3 regions of the Acetobacterium sp. MES1 genome follow, and region 2 is predicted to be linked to each of the others. Evidence: riboswitches for the same ligand, from Rfam matches in the RefSeq annotation. Region 2 holds a riboswitch; each other region holds the start of a gene.
What was found. Region 2 has a riboswitch for cobalamin ahead of nikA (nickel ABC transporter substrate-binding protein). Riboswitches for the same ligand answer to the same signal wherever they lie in the genome.
Positions count from the first base shown of each region.

Region 1: it holds a riboswitch for cobalamin, as region 2 does, so the genes downstream of both, thiC (phosphomethylpyrimidine synthase ThiC) here and nikA (nickel ABC transporter substrate-binding protein) in region 2, are expected to answer to the same signal.
Region 3: it holds a riboswitch for cobalamin, as region 2 does, so the genes downstream of both, BI182_RS03405 (ABC transporter substrate-binding protein) here and nikA (nickel ABC transporter substrate-binding protein) in region 2, are expected to answer to the same signal.

Region 1 is NZ_MJUY01000025.1:13,277-21,556, reverse strand. It holds gene bzaD (B12 lower ligand biosynthesis radical SAM protein BzaD) at 1-887, opposite strand, end outside; gene BI182_RS08530 (class I SAM-dependent methyltransferase) at 913-1,977, opposite strand; gene cobT (nicotinate-nucleotide--dimethylbenzimidazole phosphoribosyltransferase) at 1,958-3,046, opposite strand; gene bzaB (B12 lower ligand biosynthesis ThiC-like protein BzaB) at 3,246-4,529, opposite strand; gene thiC (phosphomethylpyrimidine synthase ThiC) at 4,526-5,833, opposite strand; cobalamin riboswitch at 5,928-6,107, opposite strand; gene BI182_RS08510 (NfeD family protein) at 6,241-6,696, shown strand; gene BI182_RS08505 (SPFH domain-containing protein) at 6,711-7,652, shown strand; gene BI182_RS08500 (ABC transporter ATP-binding protein) at 7,761-8,280, shown strand, end outside.
Region 2 is NZ_MJUY01000021.1:30,900-39,179, reverse strand. It holds gene nikC (nickel transporter permease) at 1-967, shown strand, start outside; gene BI182_RS07815 (ABC transporter ATP-binding protein) at 994-1,776, shown strand; gene BI182_RS07810 (ABC transporter ATP-binding protein) at 1,783-2,535, shown strand; gene BI182_RS07805 (metal-sensing transcriptional repressor) at 2,626-2,961, shown strand; cobalamin riboswitch at 3,151-3,342, shown strand; gene nikA (nickel ABC transporter substrate-binding protein) at 3,555-5,150, shown strand; gene opp1B (nickel/cobalt ABC transporter permease) at 5,191-6,117, shown strand; gene opp1C (nickel/cobalt ABC transporter permease) at 6,119-7,012, shown strand; gene BI182_RS07785 (ABC transporter ATP-binding protein) at 7,009-7,842, shown strand; gene BI182_RS07780 (ABC transporter ATP-binding protein) at 7,835-8,280, shown strand, end outside.
Region 3 is NZ_MJUY01000011.1:18,338-26,617, forward strand. It holds gene BI182_RS03380 (DegT/DnrJ/EryC1/StrS family aminotransferase) at 1-1,037, shown strand, start outside; gene BI182_RS03385 (NAD(P)/FAD-dependent oxidoreductase) at 1,039-2,178, shown strand; gene BI182_RS03390 (glycosyltransferase) at 2,171-3,139, shown strand; gene BI182_RS03395 (MJ1433 family protein) at 3,314-4,054, opposite strand; gene BI182_RS03400 (sugar phosphate isomerase/epimerase family protein) at 4,184-4,978, shown strand; cobalamin riboswitch at 4,984-5,176, shown strand; gene BI182_RS03405 (ABC transporter substrate-binding protein) at 5,283-6,239, shown strand; gene BI182_RS03410 (FecCD family ABC transporter permease) at 6,334-7,365, shown strand; gene BI182_RS03415 (heme ABC transporter ATP-binding protein) at 7,367-8,280, shown strand, end outside.

The sequences.
Region 1 (8,280 bases), on a different contig from region 2:
GATTGGGTATAGAGCGCAACGTTTTCCTCGGTTAACAGGTTCTCCCGGAAAAAGCCGCTCCAGTTGATCGGGAGACCCCGCCGGATAATTTCGGCACAGATCGAATCGAGATGATCAACAGGAATATTAACCACCGAATCGGTGAAGTGAATTCGGGTGACACCGTAGGTTTCATAAAGAAATTGAATTTCGTCAACCACCGCTTCCGGGGTGCGGCAGCGCATTTTTGTTCCTTGCAGCAGCGGATAGGAACAATAGCCGCAGCAAAAACAGCAGCCCCGTTTGGTTTCCACGCCGATGCTTTCGACATATTTATTGACAGTGAGGTAGGGTCGGGGATCCAGCAGATCGCGGTTAGGCATGATATAGTCACGCATATCATAATCGCCGACTGGTGGGACAATGATCACCGCTTCTTTTTCTCGATAGCAAAGTCCTGGTAGCCGGGGCGGATCGTTAAGGTTATTAAGTAATGGGACGATGATGTTCTCGGCCTCGCCGGTGACGCCGAAATCTATTTCCGGATATTCGTTCATCAGCCGATCCGGGAACAACGAAAAGCCAGTACCGCCAACTAAGATTCTGGTCTTTGGGGCGTAGCGTTTAATCACCGCCAGAGTTACGGCAAAGCTGGGAATCAGCGATGAGGTTTTATTACCCAGAGGATCGATGTTACGCAGCGAAAGACAGATCACATCCGGCTGTACGAGATCCAGCTGCTGCCGCAGATCCCCATAGGGATCGAGGGCCATATTCATGTCAAAAAGCGCTAGCGTGTGATCGGTGCAGCGTTCAACCTGGGAGGCTAAAACGACGATTCCAATCGGATAAACCCGCTCGATATCGATGCCCTCCATTGAAAGGGCCTGGATGAAAAGTATTTTCATGATTTCTCCTTGGTTTGATTAGCAGTTAATTGGTATCCTGTTGAAAGCAAAGGCGATCCAGTGCCGACTGAGATCGGGCGGCAAAGATCAGGGCGGTGTCGGTGGTCAGGGGCATCAGCGGCGAGGTGACCAAATCGTGCTTTTCCAGTTCAATAGTCACCCAGGCTCCGGAAAAAACCTTGCCATTGTAGGTGTTTAAAAACATATTGATATCGCTCAGATGAGCTTTGACGGGGTGATGTTCATTAAAAAAATCATGGATCAGGATGATGCCGTCATCGCTTAAATGGCTGGCTGCAGTTTTTAAGACCCGTTCATTTTCCGCTTCAGCGTAGGCATGAACAATATTTGAAAGAATGATCAGCTGATATTTTTGAGTTAGCCCCCATTCCGGCTCCAGAATATTGGCGGGATGATAGCAGACCCGGTCAGAGAAAGTGGTGACCTCAACAATTTTTTGGGTCTGGGGCAGCATCTGTTTGATATCTAACAGGGTTGCGTTGGTGTCCGGGAAAGCTTTTAAAAAGGCCAGCGCCATGGCCCCGGAGCCGGTCCCGACATCGAGAATAGCACCACTAAGTTCTCTAAAAAAGGCAGTGCAGTCACGGGCTTTAAGCTTGGCGACATTGTCCATGGCCCGGATATAGTTGGCCCGGCGTCGGTTCAATTCCGTCTCGCTGATATCTTCCGGTAAAAAATTAACCCGGCCGCCAGCAGACAGCGAGGCTTTGAGGGTATTCCAGTCATCGCGCAGGTTTTTTCGCCACAGGATTGAGTCGCCCTGATAAAGCGGACTCTCTTTTAGTAGATATTCTTTGGTTATCAATTGGTTATAGTAAATGTTCTGGTGTTGTCCCAGCAAGCCAAGGCTTATTAAAAGAGCCAGGTACCGTTCCAGGGCGCTTTCGTTGGCGCCCAGCGCTGAGGCGAGCTCAGCGAGACTGGCACCCCGGATTCCGAAGTCATCGATGGTCTCAAAAAGATCCATCTCCAGCGCCGTGAACAGGGAATCGGAAACCCAGTAGGCCGTGGCCAGGTCTTCCAGATACTGACCGCCGTTGGTTTTAGGATCATAGCCCTTCATGACCATTGGTTACTCCGGCATCGGCAAAGGTTAAGACATCACTAATCACCCGGGCGGAAGATTCCACCAGATGCATGGCGACCGCTGCTCCGGTGCCTTCTCCCAGGCGGAAATTAAGGTTAAGCAGCGGTCTGAGCCCAAGGGCCTGCCACATCAGCTGATGTCCCGGTTCTTCACTCTGATGGGAGGGGATCATGTAATCCAGCGCCTGGGGACAGAGGGCCTTGGCAATCAACGCGCCGGCAGTGGAAATAAAGCCGTCCACCAGGACTGGTACCTGTTTGAAGGCGGCGCCCAGAATTACGCCGGCAATCCCGGCGATCTCGAAGCCGCCGACCTTGGCGAGGACATCGATGGGGTCGGTTTTGTCGGGTTGATGGCGGTTAATCGATTCCCGGATTACTTTGATCTTATTAATCAGAGCGGCGTTATCAATTCCAGTTCCCCGGCCGGTGACGGATGAAACCGGATACTCGGCCATGACGGCCAGGATTGCAGCGCTGGGTGTGGTGTTGCCAATCCCCATATCGCCGGTGGCCAAAAGGTTAATCCCCTGCTCTTCAATGACCTGAGTAGCCACGTTGATTCCGGCTTCCAGAGCAGCAATGGCCTGTTCCCGGGTCATTGCCGGTTCGCAGTAAAAGTTCCTGGTGCCATGGGCGATTTTGCAGTCGATGATGGCGCCTTGCTTAACCAGCTCGGGCATATCCACGGCGACGCCCATATCGACAACAATCACTTCAGCCCCGGCGGCTTTGGCCAGAACATTAATGCCAGCGCCGCCTTTGACAAAGTTTTCTACCATCTGAGGGGTGACTTCCTGGGGAAAGGCGGAAACGCCTTCAGCCACGACGCCGTGGTCCCCGGCCATGGTGATGACCATTTTTTTATCGACGTTGGGGCGGATGGTGCGTTGGATGCCAGCCAGTTGTTCAGCGACGACCAGCAGCTGACCGAGACTCCAGGGTGGAATGGCCAATTGTTCAATATGATCCCGGGCCGCCTGCCGCCACTTGGGATCGGCTGGTTCGGTGTTATCGATGACGTGTTTTAAGGTATATTTGGTTTCGATCATGGTACTTATCCCTTCTCTATGGTATTAATTATAATGCACAGCGTTTCGGGAGGTCACGGACCTCCCCTACGGTCTGATGATTTAGATCGGGTGCTGTTTTTAGTCCGATAAAAAATAATGAAACATCTATTTTAGAAACGTAGTGATTTGGCAGTTCGTAGGGGCGAACCGTGTTCGCCCGCATCATTTAATCAATAATTTAAGCCAGTCCGAAAAACTCCGCGGCCACATCGGCCGGACATTTACTGTCTCCGCAGACGGCACAGCCATGGGAGGGCGTCTGGGCCGCCAGGGCAGCAATCAGATTGGCCTGGTTAATGGCGTTTTTGACCTGTTCTTCCTGATTGCGGGCAACCCGGGACCGGGACATTGCCAGATCGCGGTTCCAGGCCGCGCCGCCACGCTTTAAGACATTAGCGGCATTAGCAGCGATCCGGGTGGTTTCGACACCGATACGGACATCGTCTTCATTGGGCAGACCCAGATGTTCGGCTGGAGTCAGATAACAAAGGAAGTCGGCCCCATGCATACCAGCAAAGGCCCCACCGATGGCACCGGATATATTATCATAACCGGGAGCAACATCGGTGGCCAGGAAGCCCAAAATATAATAGGGCACCTCAAAGCAAAGTCGTTTTTGCAGCAACATGGCTGAGGGTATATGGTTTAGGGGCACATGGCCGGGGCCTTCCACCATCACCTGAACGCCAGCTGCCAGGGCCCGTTTGGTTAGTTCGCCAGCAACCATCAAGCCACGTAGGTGGGCTTGATCGAGGGAGTCGGCGTTGGCGCCGGGTCGGATGGCATCGCCGATGCTTAAAACTGTATCGGTGGCTTTAAGAATTTCCAGCAACCGGTCAAACTGTTCATAGAGGGGGTTTTCTTTATCATTATGGAACATCCAGCCGGTCAGCAGCGAGCCGCCCCGACTGCAGATATCGGCCACCCGGCCAGTTTTCTTTAATATTTTGAGAAGATCCATATTTAGAGCCGAGTGGACAGCCATAAAATCCATACCGGCTTGACACTGCTTTTCGACCACGGAAAAAAGATCATCGGCCGTCATATTGACCATCAAGCCCCGTTTATCAGCCGCTTCTTTGGCCGCCTGATACACCGGCACACAGCCAGCGGCGATATTGGAATTACTTAAACTCAAGGTCCGCATCGTATCGATATCGGCACCCATACTTAAATCCATAAAGCCATGGGCACCGGCGGCTTCAATGATTTTTAGCTTTTTGACTTCCATTTCCATGTCATCGCGGTCACCGGAGGTGCCCATCAGACCGTTAACTTTGACGTCCAGTCCGCCGCCGATGCCGCAGATTTTAGAACGGTTGCGCAATTTATTTTTAGGAATGACAATCCGGCCAGCGGCTACTCCCGCCCGGATAAATTCCGGGGTGAAGCCTTCGCTAATCGCCACCATTTCCATTTCTTCGGTAATTTTACCCGCCCGGGCTTTTAACATTTGGGTCATCGTTCGTTCCTCACTTCCTGGTTTTCGTCTCGTAAATACTTGCCGATAATTTTCATGGCACAGAAGTCGCCGCACATGCTGCACTCGGAGGCGAAGTTGGTGCTGCGATCTTTCCAGACTTTTGTGGCAGTTTCGGTATCGATGGCCAGTTCCATCTGTCGGCCCCAGTTGAGTTCCCGCCGGGCGTGGGACATTTCCAGATCCCAGGCAATCGCCGCCGGATGACCTTTGCCGACATCACCGGCATGGGCGGCAATGCGGCTGGCCATCACGCCCAGATAGACATCTTCGGCACTGGGCATACCGATGTGTTCGGCCGGGGTCACATAGCAGAGAAAGTCCGCGCCATAATAGGCGGCAATCGCTCCGCCAATGGCACCAGTGACATGATCCATCCCGGCCCCGGAATCAGTGGGCAGACAACCAAAGACAAAGTAGGGTGCACCACCGCATAATTGTTTTTGTAATTGGACAGTCGTTTGAATCTGATCCAGCGGCACGTGGCCAGGACCTTTAACCATCACCTGAACGCCAGCCGCCCGGGCCTTTTTAACCAGGCCGCCGAGGATCACCAATTCATGAACCTGAGCGCCATCCAGTGAATCAGCGATACAGCCGGGACGCATGCCGTCGGCAAAACTCAGGACGACATCATATTTTTTACAGATTTCCAGGACCCGGTCATATTGGGTAAAGAAAGGATTTTCACAGTGGTTGTGAATCATCCAGCCGATCAGATGGGAGCCTCCATAACTTACCAGGGGATCAATCCGGCCTTCTTCTTTGGCGCGGTTGATCACGTCCATGGTGGTGCCGCAGTGCAGGGCTAAAAAGCTGACACCATCAGCAGCCTGTTTTTCCATCATCGCAAACATGTCGTCGGCGGTCATATCTAAAGCGGTACCATATTTTTCCTGAGCCATGGCCAAGGTTTGATACAGGGGCAGGGTACCGACTGGCCGATCCACTGTAGCTAAGACTTTTTCACGCATTGCATCGATTGGGCCCCGGACACTTAAGTCCATCAGGGTATCGGCCTTGGCCTTAACGGCCTGGTCAATTTTAGCCATTTCACTGGCGATGGTGTCGTCAACTTCATACATCCCGACGCTGGCTGAGACCTTGGTAAACAGTCCTTTACCGACTGCCACCGGGTTGATATTGGGGCGGGCGCTTTTAAGAATAACGATTTCGCCAGCGGCCACTCCCTGGCGAATCAGCTCGGGATCGAGTCCTTCTTTTTCGGCCACATAAATCATTTCGGCGGTGATTTCACCCGCCCGTGCTTTTTCCAGAATTGTCATTGTTTCCTCCTGAATGATTGTTGGTATTTTAGAAAAAAAAAAAGCCCACAGCATTTATAAAAAAAATAACCGCCATGAACTTTACCTTCGTTCATTCAGGATCGATCATAGGCAGGTCTCCTGACTTGGGGTTTTAGCGCTACGCCACACCTTCCCATTAAAAAACAGTGGTCTTTGTGGTTTGCTCCGCCCTTACAGTGATGGGTTCGTTCAGGACTCTCACCTGATTCCCTATTCTCCTTATTGCTAAGGCACCATATGCTCGCTTTTCGATTTACTTGTTTTTGATTATACAACCTAAAAAATAAATGTGCAAGAAAAAAATTAAAAAAATGATTTGGACAGTTGAGATAAAAAAAGAATCAAACTATGTTATAATAAATCAAATGAATGAGGGAGGTGAGAGGATGAATCTTGTTTTTATCTGGTTGATTTTGTTTATCGTTTTTCTGGTAGCTGAACTGGTTACAGCTGGGGCGTTGGTTTCAATCTGGTTTTGTGTGGGCTCTTTGGTGGCTTTAGTTGCTGCCTATTTTGGCGCGGCTTTCTGGGTGCAGATGATCGTTTTTTTTGTCGTTTCCATTGGTTTATTATTGGGTACAAAGCCGTTTTTAAAGAAACATCTGGATCCCAAAAAAATGGCGACCAATGCCGATCGGATCCTTAAAAACCGGGGCATTGTTGAAGAAGAAATCAATAACCTCAAAGGTCAGGGGGCGGTCAAAATAGACGGGAAGTCCTGGTCAGCCCGGAATGTCGATGGTGAGGCTGTTATTCCGATTGGTGCTGAAGTGACTGTTGTGGGAATCGAAGGCGTTAAGGCCATGGTTCGGGCGGCTGAGAAAGAAACTATTTCAAAATAAAAGGAGGAAAAAACATGTATGGGCTCATTATTTTAGGTGTCATCTTTATCATTTTTATTGTTGTGATTATTGTCAATGCCAAGATTGTTCCTCAGGCCAATGCCTATGTAGTCGAACGGCTGGGAGCTTATCATTCTACCTGGGAAACCGGTTTTCATATTGCGATACCAATTATTGACCGGATCTCCAAACGAATCAGTTTAAAAGAGCGGGTAGCCGATTTTCCACCACAACCGGTTATCACCAAAGATAACGTCACAATGCAAATTGACACGGTTATATATTTGCAGGTAACCGATCCCAAATTTTATATGTATGGGGTGGATAATCCCATGAAGGCGATTGAAAACTTAACGGCTACGACCCTTCGTAATATCATCGGGGATATGGAGCTTGATGCAACGCTCACCTCCCGAGATGTCATTAATACCAAGATGCGGGTGATTCTCGATGAAGCCACCGATCCCTGGGGGATTAAAATCAATCGGGTGGAGCTTAAAAATATTATGCCACCAGAAGCGATCCAAAATGCGATGGAACGGCAGATGAAGGCCGAGCGGGAACGACGTGAAAAAATTCTTCAGGCCGAAGGGGAAAAAGCCAGCGCCATTCTGGTGGCAGAAGGTGAAAAATCTGCGGCAATTTTGCAGGCAGAAGGTTTGAAAGCGGCCGCTATTTTAAGCGCTGAAGCAGACCGGGAAGCCCAGATCAGACGGGCAGAAGGGGAAGCCGAAGCGATTATCACGGTTCAGGAAGCTGTTGCCAATGGGGTTAAAATGTTAAACGCTGCTGATCCAATCCAGTCGGTGATTGCGCTGAAGAGCTTATCAACCTTTGAAAAGGTAGCTGATGGCAAAGCCACCAAGATCATTATACCATCTGAAATTCAGAGCTTGGCCGGTCTGGCCACATCCCTCAGTGAAATTATGAAGGATCAGGCTAAAGTCAGTCAATAGAGTAATTTATAAACAACCATGAATGGGCAATTGGGAAATGGCTAGTCGTTTCTCAATTGCCCTAAGTTTTTAAATACATCAATTAAGAAAGAAGGAATATTTTTGGAAATCACAAATACGCAACTCATCAAACGTTTTATACCCTATTATCAAAAATACAAGTGGATTCTGTTGTTGGATTTATTTTGCGCGACCCTAACGACCGTTTGCGATCTGGTATTGCCGTTAATTGTTCGGTTCATTACCAACACCGCCATCAATGATCTGGCCAGTCTGACCGTGGAGATTATCTTGAAACTGGGACTATTATATCTGGCGTTGCGGCTCATCGATGCGGTAGCCAATTATTTTATGGCCGATATCGGTCATGTGATGGGGGCAAGGATCGAAACTGATATGCGTCGGGATCTTTTTTCCCATCTGCAGAAGTTATCTTTTTCGTTTTACAGTGATACGAAAATCGGCCAGCTGATGTCCCGAATGACCTCGGATCTTTTTGACGTCACCGAATTTGCCCATCATTGTCCGGAGGAGTTTTTTATTGCCGCGCTAAAAATTGGGATTTCATTTGCGATTCTGAGTTCCGTCAATCTCTGGCTGACAGTAATTATTTTTATGGCCCTACCGG
Region 2 (8,280 bases):
TGAGACCGAAATCAATCTGGAAGCCAACAATGACTATTGGGGTGGAAAGCCAAAGGTTGGAAAGGTAAATATCAAGAGTATTGTCGATGGCGATACCTTAACCATGGCTCTGCAAAGTGGCGAAATTGATGCGGCCCAAGGTCTGCCCTATGCCAGTCTGGAACTGTTTCAAAATAATGATGACTTTACCATCAGTTCCACCAACACTTCCCGGGTTTACCAGGCTGCTCTAAACTATGATTCAGCGGTGATTAAAGACGATGCCGTTCGTAAAGCCATGGCCATGAGCATGGATAAGGACGGTTTTACCACGGTGCTGTTAAAGGGCAATGGAACGCCAGCAGTCGGTCCCTTCCCGGCTAACTTTACATTTGGCGGCGATGTGGTTAAGGACACCGGTTATGACATCGACGGCGCCAAAAAAGTGCTGGAAGCAGCAGGCTGGATTGATTCTGATGGTGATGGGATACGGGAAAAAAATGGCCAGAAATTATCGATCAAGTGGCTGACCTACACCTCCCGTCAGGAGTTGCCGCTACTGGCCGAATCGGTTCAGGCCACCTATAAACAAGCCGGGATTGATGTACAGGTCAACGCCACCGATTCCTACAAGGATTTTTTGAAAGCCGGCGATTATGATGTTTTTGCCAACGCCTTTGTAACTGCGCCCACCGGAGATCCCCAGTATTATTTCACCACCCATGTGGTTGATAATTCTGACTACAACCGGGGACATTACCATAGCGACAAGGTGGAAGCCCTGGTTGCGCAGCTGCGAAGCGAATTTGACACCGAAAAACGGGCAACGCTGGCGGTTTCAATTGCCCAGCAAGTTCTTGATGACAATGCTTATATCTACGCCTCTCATTTAAAAATGTCTTTTGTGATGAAAAAGGGGGTAACCGGCTTTACCGCTCACCCATCAGACTATTATGAAATCACAGCCGATCTGGACATTAACGAATAAGTCGTCCCGATCAGAAGAGAGGGTTTATGCAACAACCATTACTGGAATTTAAAAATGTTGAAATATCCTATGATGGGGAGCCGATGGTTCGGGGGATCAACTTAACCATGCAACCGGGTGAAATCCTCGGGATTGTCGGCGAGTCCGGCAGTGGCAAAAGCACCCTGATCAAGGCGGCCATGGGTCTTCTGGGCCCGGATGGATTGGTCAATCGGGGCGAGATCGTATATAAGGGGAAGCCGGTTCTTGATCTTGATGATGAAGCATTGCGGATGCTGCGGGGACCAGAAATGGGGATGATTTTTCAGAACTGTGGCGGTGCCCTGTGTCCAATCCGGACCATTGGCGAGCAGCTTTATGAAACCATGGCCCAGCATGGCATCAGTGACCGCCGGCTGGTTCGGGAAAAAGCCACAGCTCTGTTTAAGAAGATTCATTTATATGACACTGAGCGGATTTTAAAGAGCTATCCCTTTGAATTATCCGGCGGGATGAATCAACGGGTCGGGATTGTCATGGCAATGCTGCTGGAACCGGAGCTGCTCTTTGCCGATGAGCCGACCTCGGCGCTGGACGTCACCGTCCAGGCCCAGGTGGTCCGGGAACTGATGGCGATGCGGGAAGCATTTGGAACCGGAATTGTGGTGGTGACCCATAATATTGGGGTGGTGTCATTTATGGCCGATACCGTGGCGGTGATGTGCAAGGGTAAGCTGGTTGAATATGGCAAAGCCCGGGAGGTCATTGATCATCCTCAGCAGGATTACACCCGCCAGCTGATTGCGGCCATGCCCCGGATAAAAAGGTGAAATGTGATGACGATTTTAGCAGTCAACAATTTAAAAAAAACCTATACCAAAGGAAAAACCACCATTTGTGCGGTTGATGAGATTAGCTTCCATGTCGAAAAAGGCGAATGTCTGGCCCTGGTGGGCGAAAGCGGCAGCGGTAAAAGCACGGTTGCCAAGCTGATCACCGGACTGGAATCGTTGGATGGCGGTGAGATTGTTCTGGATGGCAAAACACTTAAAAACCCTAAGGGAAAAGAACTGAAACGGCTTTACCATCTGGTTCAGATGGTCTTTCAGATGCCGGTGGATTCCTTTAATCCCCGGATTCGGCTGGGGGAAAGTGTCATGGAAGGGCTGATCAATCAGGGTATGGGGCGTCGGGAGGCTAAAAATAAAGCCATTGACTATCTGGAAATCTGCGGCCTTGGCCCGGAATTTGTTAGCCGTTATCCCAGTGAGGTCAGCGGTGGCGAGTGTCAGCGGGCCTCAATTGCCCGGGCACTTGCCCGGCAACCCCAACTGCTCATCTGTGATGAAGCGACCAGCGCCCTGGATGTAACCGTCCAGTCTCAGATTATGGCACTCCTAACACAATTGCGAAAAGATCAGGGGATGTCGCAACTGATGATCTGTCATGATCTGGCCCTGGTGCAGCAATGCTGCGACCGGGTGCTGGTAATGCATCAGGGGCGGGTGGTGGAAGCCGGTACCCCGGATGAGGTGATTGCCAATCCCCGGGAAGCCTATACAAAAAAACTGATCGATTCGATTCTGTAAAATATGAAAGGGCATCTCCCCTTGGGTGGTGTCCTTTTTCTATATCTGTTATAATGGGTTAAACAGATATAGAAAATGAGGTGAACGGAGATGCATAAACATCAGGGCGAATGGGAGGATGCTGGACATGATGCGGGCCACAGCGGAGATCATCACCATCATCATGAACATACCCAAACCAAATCCGTGTTGAATCGCCTTTCCCGGGCTGCGGGTCATCTTGAATCGGTGAAAAAAATGGTCGAATCGGGAAGAGACTGTACCGAGGTGCTGATCCAGTTGTCGGCGGTGAAGTCAGCCATTAATAACGTCGGTAAAATAATTTTACAGGATCATATTGAGCATTGTATCGTTGATGCGGTGGAAAATAACGACGAAAAGGCTTTGGAAGAACTCAGAAAAGCAATTGACCGCTTTATGAAATAATGGCTGTGGCTAAAAACCGGGTAAAACGCGACTGGCATGGAACGATATTCCAAAACAGAATATCATTTCCACAAAAGAGACTTGCATAGGTGGTTTAAGCATGTTAAAATGGCAAACAGAAACAATGAAAGACACCTGATTGTGGCATTGTTTCTGTTTTTTAGTGTTTTTTAAAACACCGACAACGAATTAAATATTAATAAAACAGGTGCCGGCAGTAACGAAGGGTTACAGGCCGGTGAAAAGGGAAGAGGGGTGAAAGTCCCCCGCGGTCCCGCCGCTGTAAAAGAAGAGTTCCTCCAGGAATGCCACCAGAAATGGGAAGGCAGGAGGTAATGTTGACGCTTGAGCCAGAAGACCTGCCTGCTTTAATTACTCAGACTCTACGTGCGATAGAGGAGGTGTTTTTTTTGCAGGCTTTTTGCGACCTCACTATCTTTTTGGAGATGGTGAGGTTTTTTTATGGAAAAAAGCATCAATATTGCCACAGTGAAGTCTTACATTGTGATAGAGCGGGGTTTCTTTACCAGAATGTGCAATGGTAAAAGCCGAGCAAATCAAATAAATAAGTATTTTTTGAGGAGAAAAAGAAAATGAAATTAAAAAAGGGTTTAGCGGTGGTAATGACTGCCGTGTTGTGTGCCGGAATGTTTGCCGGTTGCTCAGGAGCGTCCGCTAAAAGTGATGTGTCGACTAAAGAAGCGTTAAATTATGCCTGCACCAAGGATATTCGGGATATCAACCCGCATTTGTACTCGGGTGAAATGTCAGCCCAGAACATGGTGTTTGAAGGCCTGACCAAGAATGAAGGCGGAGAAGTGAAGCCAGCTCTGGCTGAAAGCTGGGAAATTTCAGCAGATGGACTGGAATACACCTTTCATTTAAGAAAAGGGGTCACCTTTACCGATGGTGCGCCGTTTAATGCTGCCGCAGTCAAGCTGAACATGGATGCCATTCTTGGTAATGCGGAACGCCATTCCTGGCTGGACATGGTTAATGAGATTAAAGAAAATGTGGTGGTCGATGACCACACCTTCAAACTGGTCTTAAAGCATCCCTACTATCCAACCCTGGTGGAGTTGGGACTGACCCGACCCTTCCGCTTTATTTCGCCCAACTGTTTTGTCAATGGCACCACCAAAGAAGGGGTTAGCGGCTATATCGGGACCGGCCCCTGGGTCTTATCGGAGCATGTCGACAATCAGTATGCCACCTTTACGCAGAATGAAACTTACTGGGGTGACAAAACTAAAATTAAAACCATTAACTGGAAGGTCATGCCAGATTCCCAGACGATTCTGTTAGCGTTGCAAAACGGCGAGGTCGATTTACTTTTCGGAGCCGATGGTGATCAGGTTGATCTGGATTCCTATAAGAAGTTGGAAGATGAAGGAGCCTACAAAACCTATATAAGTGAGCCGGTCGCTTCACGAGCGATTCTTATCAATAGTAATTCACCGATTACCAAAGATATTAAAGTTCGAGAAGCCATTGAATATGCCGTAAACAAGGAAAACATCATTCAGGGAATTTTAAATAACTCGGAGGATCAGGCCGATACGCTACTGTCTAAAGATGTTCCCTACTGTGATATCGATTTTAAAACCATCACCTATAATCAGGATAAAGCCAAACAACTACTCGATGAAGCCGGTTGGAAACCAGGAAGTGATGGGATTCGGGAAAAGGATGGTCAGAAATGTGAGATTACCCTTTCCTATAATTCCAAGAACGCCCAGGAAGGTACCATTGCCACCTCCATTCAGGCCGATCTGGCAGCCGTAGGCATCAAGATGAATATTCTCGGGGAAGAAAAACAGGCCTTCCTGGATCGTCAGAAAACCGGCGATTTTGATCTGCAGTATTCGCTGTCATGGGGAACCCCTTATGATCCCCAATCCTATGTTTCATCATGGCGAATTCCCGCTCATGGAGATTATCAGGCTCAGGTTGGTCTGGAAAAAAAGCAGTGGCTGGATGAAACCATCACGAAGATTATGATCGAATCAGACGATAGCAAGCGGGCCGACATGTATAAAGAGGTACTGACTTATATTAATGATCAGTATGTCTATGTCCCGATTTCCTATTCAAAAACCAAGGCAGTGGGAATCAAGGGACTTGAAGGGGTAAGCTTTAACGATTCGCAATATGAAATCCCCTTCGAAAAAATGTACTTTTCCAATTGACCACCAATTTTGATTATCCAAAAAAAAAGGGAGTAAGACCATGAAGCAATACTTCGTCAAAAGGCTCCTGTGGATGATTCCGATTTTGATCGGAATCTCCTTTTTTGCCTTTATACTGATTAATTTAAGCCCCAGTGATCCCGCTGAGGTGGCAATCCGGGTCAATGAGATCACCCCAACGGCTGAAAATGTCGCCCAGATGCGGGAGCAACTCGGTCTCGATGATCCCTTCTTAACCCGCTACGCTACCTGGCTGGGCAATGCCCTACAGGGTGATTTTGGTCACAGTTATGTCAATAATAAACCGGTAGCACAGGAAATTGCCAAGGCTCTGCCGCCAACGCTCTATCTGGCTGGGGTATCCTTATTGATCATTGTGGTTGTTTCAGTGGGGGTTGGGGTTTTATGTGCGGTAAAGGAAGATAGCCTTAGAGATAAGGCCTTACGGGGGATTGTCTTTGTGGGAACCGCTATCCCCGGTTTTTGGGCCGGGATACTCCTGATGTGGCTATTTGCCGTTAAGCTCAAGTGGTTGCCAACCAGCGGGATGACGGCTCCCGGTGCTGTCATTTTACCGGCAGTAACCCTGGCGCTGGGGTATATTTCCACCTATGTCCGGCTGATCCGCAACACTATGATTCAGAACAAGCGGGAAAATTATGTGCTGTATGGCCGGGTTCGGGGTCTATCAGAGAAGACCATCACCCGGCATGTTTTTAAAAACTCACTGCAAACTTCGCTAACCGCTTTGGGGATGTCAATTCCGAAGTTGATTGCTGGAACCGTGGTAATTGAAAATATTTTTGCCTGGCCGGGTATCGGTAGGCTTTGTGTGACCGCTATTTTTAATCGGGACTTTCCGATGATTCAAGCCTATGTCCTGATTATGGCGGTGTTGTTTGTTTTTTGTAATTTGCTGGTCGATATGGGATCGGTCTGGATTGATCCCCGCAGAAGGGAGGCCTGAGATGGTCGGTTTTTTTAAACGTTTCCGTAAAGATAGCCTGGCAATGTCTGTCAGCTTTTTTCTGGGGACGGTGATTCTGCTAGCTGTTCTGGCACCCCTGGTTGCGCCCTATGATCCGACTGCCCAGAACATTATCAATAAATTTCAGGGGCCGTCGCTGGCTCATTGGTTTGGAACCGATCAACTGGGTCGGGACGTCTTTTCCCGGATTTTATATGGTGGCCGGGTCACCATTCTGGTCTCGCTCCTGACCATGGCGGTAACGATTTTAATCGGCACGGTGCTGGGGGTGCTTGCCGGTTATTTCCGGGGCCGGCTTGATGATGTGATAATGCGGATTTGTGATATCATGCTGTCTTTTCCCAGTGAGGTGCTGATTCTGGCCATTGTGGGAATCCTCGGAACCGGAATCGCCAATATTGTTCTGGCCACGGTGATTGCCAAATGGGCCTGGTATGTGCGGATGATCCGGGCAATCATCATTCAGTTTATGGATAGTAACTATATCCGATTTGCCAAGGTATCCGGCTGTTCAACCGGACACATCATCAGAAAACATCTGTTGGTTGGAGCGCTGGGGGAGATTGCGGTGCTGGCGACACTGGATACCGCAGGAACAATTCTCAATATATCAGCCCTGTCCTTTCTGGGACTGGGGGTGCAGCCGCCCACCGCCGAGTGGGGGATGATGCTCAACGAAGCCAAAAATGTGATGACCACCAATCCTGGCCAGATGCTGGCGCCGGGCGTGGCGATTTTTATGGTGGTGGCAGCCTTTAATTTTTTGGGTGACAGTATTCAGGAAGCGATGAATCCCAAGATCGACAAGGTCTTTAAAACCAGGCGATCATTGTTTGGGGCGATGTTTGGGCGCAAAAAGGCGGTGATCGAATGAGTGTAATTCTTGAGGTGAATAATTTGCGGGTAACTGATTCGCGGGATCAGGATGAAATCATTCATGATATCAGTTTTTCAGTGGCCAAAAACTCTTGTCTGGGAATTGTCGGGGAAAGTGGCAGTGGTAAATCGATGATCACCCGGGCCCTGTTGGGAATCACCAACCCCTGGTTAAAACACCAGGGAAAGGCCGTTTTTAAAACGTCCGGTGAAGCCATTGATTTGCTCAGACAAAACGAAGATACCCTGCGGGAAATCCGCGGAAAACAGATTGCCATGATTCTCCAGGATGCCATGTCGGCCTTTGATCCGATCACCAGAATCGGCGATCAGATGGCCGAAACCTTTGTCGAGAATAAGGGGCTAACAAAAAAGCAGAGTATGAACCTGGCGAAAGAGGCCCTGGCGGTGATGAATATTCGGGAACCGGATCAGGTAATAAAAAAGTATTCCCACCAATTATCCGGCGGGATGCTGCAGCGTTGCATGATTGCCACCGCCCTGGCAATGGAGCCGGAGTTGATTATTGCCGATGAGCCGACCACCGCCCTGGATTCGATTAATCAGGGACAGGTTGTGGAGGAGTTTTTAATCATCCGCCAGAAAATTGGCACCGCCCTGATTTTTATTTCCCATGATCTGGGGGTGGTTAAGCATCTTTCCGATCAACTACTGGTGATGAAAGATGGGGTAGCGGTGGAATATGGCGACGCTGTTGACATTTTTAAAAATCCCCGGCATGCTTACACCCGATATCTGATTGATACCCGACTGGAATTGACACACGCTTTTCAGAGGGCGATGAAAAAAGGAGACCACCATGGCTAATCTGCTGGAAATAAAGGATTTGGAAAAAAGCTATCTGCAGGTAGGAACAAATTTTAAGGGAGCCCGGAATAAAATCCTCAATGGTGTTAATTTAAGCATCACTGCTGGCTCCTGTGTTGGCCTGATTGGTGAAAGCGGCAGTGGCAAAAGCACCCTGGCCCGGCTGGTGATGGGGCTGGAAAAGCCGGAGAAAGGCAGTATTTTATTTGAAGGGCTGCCAGTCAGACAGTGGCTTAAAAATAATAAGGGAAAAATGTCGGTGGTATTCCAGGATTATACCGCTTCGGTCAATCCCCGCTACACCGTAACAGAAGCAATAGCTGAACCGCTTTGTGCCAGTGGTGCAGAAAAAGATTTGGATTGGCACATTGAGCAACTGCTGGTGAGGGTAGGGCTGGAGCCAGAGGTCAAAAACCGTTACCCCCATGAACTCAGCGG
Region 3 (8,280 bases), on a different contig from region 2:
TTTTAAGAAGCGGCAGCTATGTGCTTGGGGATGAGGTAGCGCGCTTTGAAAAAGATTTTGCCAGTTATGTCGGCACCGATTACTGCGTCGGTCTGGGCAACTGCTTAGATGCCCTGTGGCTGTCGTTTCGGGTCTTGGGCATTGGCGCCGGTGATGAGGTCATCGTTCCGGCCAATACCTATATTGCCAGTGTCATGGGGATTACGATAAACAATGCCACCCCGGTTTTTGTCGAGCCGGACGCCTTTCATAGCATCGATGCGGACAAAATCGAAGAAAGAATTACCGACAAGACCAAAGCCATTCTGGTGGTGCACCTTTACGGCACCTGCTGCGAAATGGATAAGATCGTGGCGATTGCCAAAAAGCATAACCTTTATCTGGTAGAAGATTGCGCCCAGAGCCATGGCGCCACCTATCAGGGTCAGATGACCGGTTCTTTTGGGGATATCGGCTGTTTCAGTTTTTATCCATCCAAAAATCTTGGCGCATTTGGTGATGGTGGGGCGATTACCACCAACAGCCCGGAACTGGATCAGGCCTTTCGGATGTATCGGTTTTACGGCAGTGAGAAGCGCTATTATAATAAGGTGGTCGGCACCAATTCCCGGCTCGATGAACTTCAGGCCGGGCTGCTAAACGTTAAGCTTCGTTATCTGGACGCGCTTAATGCCGACCGCAACCGGGTTTGCATGACCTATCTTAACAAAATGAACAACCCTGTAATTGCGCTGCCAAAGCTGCGGGTCCAGGCTACCACAGTCTGGCATCAGTTTGTCGTGACCACGCCCTATCGGGATGAGCTGAAAGATTATCTGGAAACACAGGGCATTGGCAGTATTATTCACTACCCGATCCCACCCCATCTGTCGGAAGCCTATGCGTATTTAAAGATCGGCCCGGGCAGTCTGCCGATTACCGAAAAACTGGCCGACGAGGTTTTATCGCTGCCGCTTTTTTATGGGATGACCGACGCTGAGATTGATACGGTAGTGGCTGCCATCAATGCTTTTGTGCCCAAGGCATTGGAGCAATAAGATGACCGCAAACAAAAGCAAATGGGACAAGATCATTATCGGCGCCGGGCTTTACGGTCTTTATGCCGCCAAGCTCTGTGGCGAGCGGGGCGAGCGGGTGCTGGTGCTGGAATGGGAAAAATCCCCCTTTCAGCGGGCCACCTACATCAACCAGGCCCGGGTTCACATGGGCTATCATTATCCCCGGTCTTATGCCACGGCCATCAAATCAGCCCATTATTTCAACCGTTTTATCAAGGATTATGATTTCTGCATTCACAGTGCCTTTGATCAGGTTTACGCCACCAGCGACAGCTTCAGCTGGACCAACCGGGAACAGTTTGTCCAATTCTGTCAGGCCGCCGAGATTCTCTGTGAAGAATTAATGCCCGACAAGTATTTTAAAAAGGGCCTTTGTGACGGCGCCTACCTGACCAAGGAATATACCTATGACGCCGGGATTCTGGGGCAGTTTTTTGTCGATGCGCTGACCGGAATGAAAAATGTTGAAATCAACTATGGCGTCCGACTGCAGCAGATTGATAAGGGGCCAGACAGCTACGTCCTGACGCTGGAAAGCGGTGCCGCTTTAGAAACGGGCTTCCTGCTTAACGCCACCTATGGTTCCACCAATCAGATTCTTAGTCTGGCCGGTTATGAGCCCTTTAAAATTAAGTATGAGCTCTGTGAAATCATTCTCTGTAAACCCCAGGACAAACTCCGGGAGGTCGGCATTACGGTGATGGACGGGCCTTTTTTTTCGGTAATGCCCTTTGGCAAAAGCGGCTATCATTCCCTGACTTCAGTCACCTTTACCCCCCATGTTTCGTCCTTTGACAGCCTGCCGCAGTTTAACTGTCAAACAAAGAGCTGGGGATATTGCAGTCCCGAACAGCTGGGCAATTGCAACGATTGCGTTGCAAAGCCCCAATCCGCCTGGCCCTACATGTCCAATATGGCTGAGAAATATCTAAAGGCCGAGTACGGTTTTAGCTACGAGGGCTCACTCTATTCAATGAAGCCGATCTTAAAGGCTTCCGAGGTGGACGACTCCCGGCCGACGGTGATCCGCAAGGTCAGCGAAAAGCCAACCTTTGTCTCGGTATTATCGGGAAAAATAAACACGGTTTACGATTTGGATGAGGTACTAAAAAATGACTAGACAGCAAGAACAGAAGGTGACCGTTCGGGACAAAGAAAAGAACTTTGTTTCGGCGGTGATCTATATTTATAATGATGAAGAGCGAATCCGGGATTTTCTGGAAAAAATCAATGCGGTTTTAAGTGCCAATTTTGAAAACTACCAGATCATCTGCGTCAATGACGCTTCGGATGACAACAGCCTGGCAGTGATCCGGGAGATTGGCAAAAGCATCAAAGGTACCGTCATCAACGTCGTCAACATGAGCTTTTATCAGGGCGTTGAGCTGGCCATGAATGCCGGGATTGATCTGTCCATCGGTGATTTCGTCTTTGAATTTGATAACATGGTGATGGATTATGATGCCGAGCTGATGATGGATGTCTATTACCACAGCCTGACCGGTTTTGATATCGTCAATGCCGCCCCGAAAAAATGCGGCCGCAAGACCTCGCGACTGTTTTATGCAGTCTTTAACCGGTATTCCCGCAGCCCCCATCCCCTGCGAACCGAAAACTTTCGGGTGTTGTCACGCCGGGCGATTAACCGGGTCCATTCGATGAGCAAGACGATTCCCTACCGTAAGGCGGTTTACGCCAACTGTGGCTTAAAGATTGACACCATCGAGTACGACAATGACCGCTCCTGCACCAAGGGCTACGATAAGGAAACCCGCTATCAGCGCAAAGAAATGGCCGCCGATTCGCTGATTCTGTTTACCAACGTGGCTTACAAGATGACCCTGTTGGCAGCGGTCTTTATGATGGTGGCCACCTTTGGCATCGGCATCTATACTCTAGTCAGCTATGTTACCGAAGACGTGGTGTCCGGCTATACCTCAATGATGCTGGTCATCGTCTTTGGCTTTTTCGGCGTCTTTGTGATTCTGGCGGTGATCATCAAATACCTGTCAATGCTGATGGAGCTGGTTTTCAGCAAACAGAAATATACTATCGAGTCGGTGGAAACGATCAGCGAGTAAGATCAAAAAGCTATTTGTTGTCTCAAGATAACCCAGTACCGATAATTGTTACATCATGTTGTACGCATCGGAGCGGACATGGCATCGCCTGTCCGATTCCGCGGCGAACAACAGATTAACAATTGGTCGGTACGGTAGTTGAGCGATAACCCTAAAGGTTGAGAAGAACGTTGGTTATTGAATTTCGACTTCGGCCTGGGGATCAAAGGGATTGGTTCGGATCGAAAAAGAGTACAAAAACGGATAGGACTTGCGCTGGTGGTTCATATACAGCAGCCATTCCACCAGCAGCAGTTGGTAGGCCCGTTCAATATCGGTCATCAGGTGGCGGTAATCATTGTCATTAAGCGTTAGCAGGTTTTTGCGGCTGGACAGTTCCTGCTCAGCATGAGAAAGTGACATGATCAGGTCGGTAAAGGTTTCATGCTCAACCAGAAACGGGTTTTCCAGCAGTTTTAAAAAAAGCTCCCGGTGCGACGTTAAAAATTCGCTGAGATTCGTAAGGCAGGGCCCGGAAAAACTCAGATGATGGCGAACCCCCTTCAGATTCTTCAGGGCGTTTTTATAATCCCGGTTATCCCACTGCGGTTTGATCAGCAGAAATTCCCGAAAATCTGGGAGGTGTTGATCTTCCCGGGAAAAGAACTGCATCAGTTCGACACCAGCCTCGGAGAAGAAAACACTGAGCACCATGTTGACTTTTTTGAGCCGTTCTTTTTTGTCCTTATCTTCAATGACCTTATGAAAAATTACCGAAACCAGCAAGACTTCAATCGGTAAAAAGGCAATGTCGCCCAGCAGATACAAAAAGATATGATGGGAATCCTTGAAAATCAAAAAATGCGAATAGTAAAGAATGGCGGATAAGGCGATAAAGCCAATGCCGATCAGAATGCCTTTGTAATATTTTTTCATGAATACGCTCCAATTTTAGTATTAGAGATATTATAGCGCAGTTTTTAAAAGATGACCAGAGTGGCAATTTGAAGGGCATGGGTAAATATCAGCAAAAAACCTAAATTTATTTGAGAATGAGAGGCCATTATGAAGTATAGTATGTTTTCCTGGTTTGGCTATTTTATGAAATTTGAAGATCGCATCAAAATCATTGCCGATGCCGGTTTTGAAGAAGCGATGATTTCCTGGGAGGATGAGTTTGAGCCCTGGGCCTTGAAAAAAGAAGAATTCCCGGAGTTGGTTCGAAAAAACGGTTTGGGGATCACCAATATCCATGCCCCTTTTATCGGCTACAGCGACATCTGGACCGCCTCCCGGATGGAGATAAAACCCAAGTTAAAGATGTTCAAAGATTATCTCAAAGATTGCCAGGCTTTTGAAATCCCGGCGATGGTGATGCACACCAATGATCTCGATGAATTTGAGCCGGATCTCGATAAAGGCCTGGCCTTCTTCTCCGAGTTGGCTGATGCGGCCGAAAAATACGATGTTGATCTGGCGGTGGAAAATGTTTCCCGGCAGCATCTGCTTTGTTATCTGCTCGATCAGATTAATGCCCCCCGCTTTGGGATGTGCTATGACAGCTCCCACGATTTTCTGGAAGAACAGAACTGTGGCCGGATTCTAAAAAAGTATAGAGACCGGATTAAGGCCCTGCACCTGTCCGACAATGATTTTAAGGCTGACCGCCACTGGATTCCCGGCGAAGGCAGCATTCCCTTAGATCAGGTAATGGCCGAAATTCTGACCGTGCCAACGATTACGACCATTTCCTATGAGGTGCTGGCCAATGAAGACTGGCGGGAAAAGGAACCGCTTGATTTTGCCCGGGCGGTGCTTGAGAGTCTGGCCATAAATGATGAAAAACCACCGCAAAAATAATCAATTGAAAAGTTGCCGATTCTATGATACACTGCCACTAATATAAATAAAGAAGTGATGAGGAAAGAGGTGGAAGACCTCTACAGCCCCCGCTACTGTAATTGCCAACGAGATTTTTGTGCCACTGTCTTTAAGGATGGGAAGTGAGAATCAAGAATACGCATAAGTCAGGACACTCATAATCATTGATATTCTTCGGTGGGAAGAACAGGATTAAACCGTTTGTTTAGTATCCAGCCTCCACAGGAAGCTGGATTTATTTTTGCAAAAAAATGCAAAAAAATAAAGAAAAAGAAGGACGAAAATGAAAAAGAAAAGCATGCGAAATTGGTTGGTGATTCTTGCTGTGATTGCTTTAATGGTATCCTTTACCGGCTGTCAGCCAGGCAAAACGACAGCGGATGAATCAGGCGTCGAAACAAAAAGCGGCTCGACTACTTACCCGGTCACGGTAACCGATAATGCCGGTAATTCAGTGACCATTGAAAAAGAACCCCAGAAGATCGTCTCATTGTCTCCGGCAACAACCGAAATCCTGTTTGCCCTGGATCAGGGGGACAAGGTCGTCGGACGGACCAAATACTGTGATTACCCCGAAGCCGCTTTAGCCGTGACCGATATTGGTAGTTTTAACGCACCAACCCTGGAAAAAATTATTGAGTTGGCACCGGATATTGTGGTGGCCTCGGATTTTGTCTCCGATGATATCAAACAACAGTTGGAAGCCACTGGCGCCAAGGTAATTACCTTTAATGCTGCCAATATTGACGGCGTCCTGGCCAATATTGTTCAGGCTGGCGAGGTCACCAATGCCAACGACAAAGCGACTGAAATAGTTAAAAAAATGCAAGCTGACCGAGAAGCGTTAATCGAAAAGGCGAAGACTGCCAAAACCCAAAAGTCAGTTTTCTTTGATATCGGAAAATTCTATACCGCTGGTCCCGGGTCCACTTTGGATTCGATGCTGACCGATTTGAACGCCGTCAATATTGCCGCTGATGGAGCAGAACAATGGCCGCAGCTCAGCACCGAAGAAATCATTGCTGATAATCCGGATGTTTATATTTCGCTTTATACCAAACCGGAGGATGTTAAAGCCACCGCTGGTTTTGATAAGATCAATGCGATCATTAATGATCAACTGATCTACTTTGAATACCTGACCCCGGAAAGTGATATGATTCAGCGGCCCGGTCCCCGAATTATTGAGGGGATGGCCTTAATAGCCGAAAGCATTTATCCGGAAATATTTACCAAATAAGTTTGTCTGATGGGGCGAAGGCTGTTCGCCCCCTGGTTTTCTTAAGTAGAGAGACTCAGGGGGTGAACAGACAAAATGATTAGTGGGAGAATACATGAAGAATACCGTCAAGAAATATGGCATCATCCTGTCCATTGCCATGTGCATCATCATCATTTACGTCTGTACCTTATTGGGGGTGGCATCGATTTCTTTTTGGGATGCCAATAAAATTCTATTGGATCAGATTTTTCATATCGATCTGGGGATGGAAAATATCAGTGACGGGGCCATTGCGATTATCTGGAATGTCCGTCTGCCCCGGATTATTTTGGCCTTTATTACCGGTGGCGTGCTGGCTATCTGTGGCGCCGCCTACCAGGGCATTTTTAAAAACCCGATGGCCGACCCCTATATTTTAGGAGTGTCCTCCGGGGCGGCGCTGGGGGCGACGATTGGTATTGTCATGAATTTTTCCAGCAGTTTGTTCGGAATGAATGGTACGGCGATTTTAGCCTTTGTTGGTTCCTTTACCACGATTCTGGTGGTTTATAATATTTCCCGGGTTGGGCGCAAGGTACCGGTGGCGACATTGCTGCTCAGCGGGATTGCCATTGGTCAAACCATCAGTGCGATTATGTATCTACTGATGATTTTTAATCAGGAAGAGATGACCCAGATTATGTTCTGGATCATGGGCAGTTTAAACGGCAAGGGCTGGGATCAGGTTTTAACAGTCCTGCCCTATGTGCTGATTGGCGGGGTGATCATGCTGACTTCAGTGCGGGAGCTCGATATCATGCTCCTGGGCGAGGAAACCGCCACCCAGCTGGGCGTCGATACCGAACGGTTAAAAAAGAAAATTCTGATTACCTCGTCCCTGCTGACGGCGGCGGTGGTTTCGGTAACTGGGATCATCGGCTTTGTGGGACTGGTGGTGCCACATATTGTGCGGTTGGTAACCGGGCCCAAACACCGGGTACTCATTCCATTCTCATTGCTCTTTGGCGGGGCCTTTCTGATTCTTTGCGATACCCTGGCCCGAACGGTGGCCGGGCAGGAAATTCCCGTTGGGATTATCACCGCCGCCTTTGGCGGGCCTTTCTTTGTCTATCTGCTTAGAAAACGCAAGCAAGGAGGTGCCTGAGATGGAACGATTAATGCCAAAAGTCATGCTGGATTTTAAGGATGTGGTCTCCGGCTATGGTGAAAAAGATATTCTTAAGGGCTTTAACGCCACCATCTGCCAGGGTGAGTTTGTCGGCCTGATTGGTCCTAACGGCACCGGGAAGTCAACCCTGTTAAAATGTTTATCCGGTTTGTTGCCGGTGAAATCCGGGGTCATCACCCTGGAAGAAAAGGACAATACCCGCTATAGCCAACGGGAACGGGCCCAGATGATTGCAGTCGTGCCCCAGTCCTTTGATATCGACTATGATTTTACCGTTGAGGATATTGTTCTGATGGGACGAAACCCCTACTTAAGTTATCGGACCAGGGAAAGTCAGAATGACTACCACATTGTGACGGAGGCGATGCGGGCTACCAAGACCCTCCCGTTTAGAAAACGGCTTTACAATAATCTCAGCGGCGGGGAAAAGCAGCGTGTGATTATTGCCCGGGCGATTGCCCAGGAACCGGACATCATTCTGTTGGATGAACCCACCTCCGCCCTCGATATCCACCACCAGATTGAAGTGATGGAGCTGATTCGTGATCTTAATCTGAAAAAATCGATGACAGTGGTGGCCGTGCTGCATGATATTAATCTGGCGGCCCGTTACTGTAACCGCCTGATTTTAATGAAAGACGGCAAGGCGATTGTCGATGGCATCCCCAAAGATGTGATCACCGAGCCTAACCTTAAAAAAGTCTATGAGATGAAAATGTTTATCAAGGAGAACAAGCTGTTTGGAAAACCGGAAATTATTCCCCTGCGGGTGATTAAAGAATCGGAGGACTACCGCAGCTTGCGGATTCATGTGATCTGCGGCGGCAACAGGGCGTCCCAGGTGCTTGAAGAACTCGAAGCCATGGGTCATCAGCTCACCGCCGGGGTGGT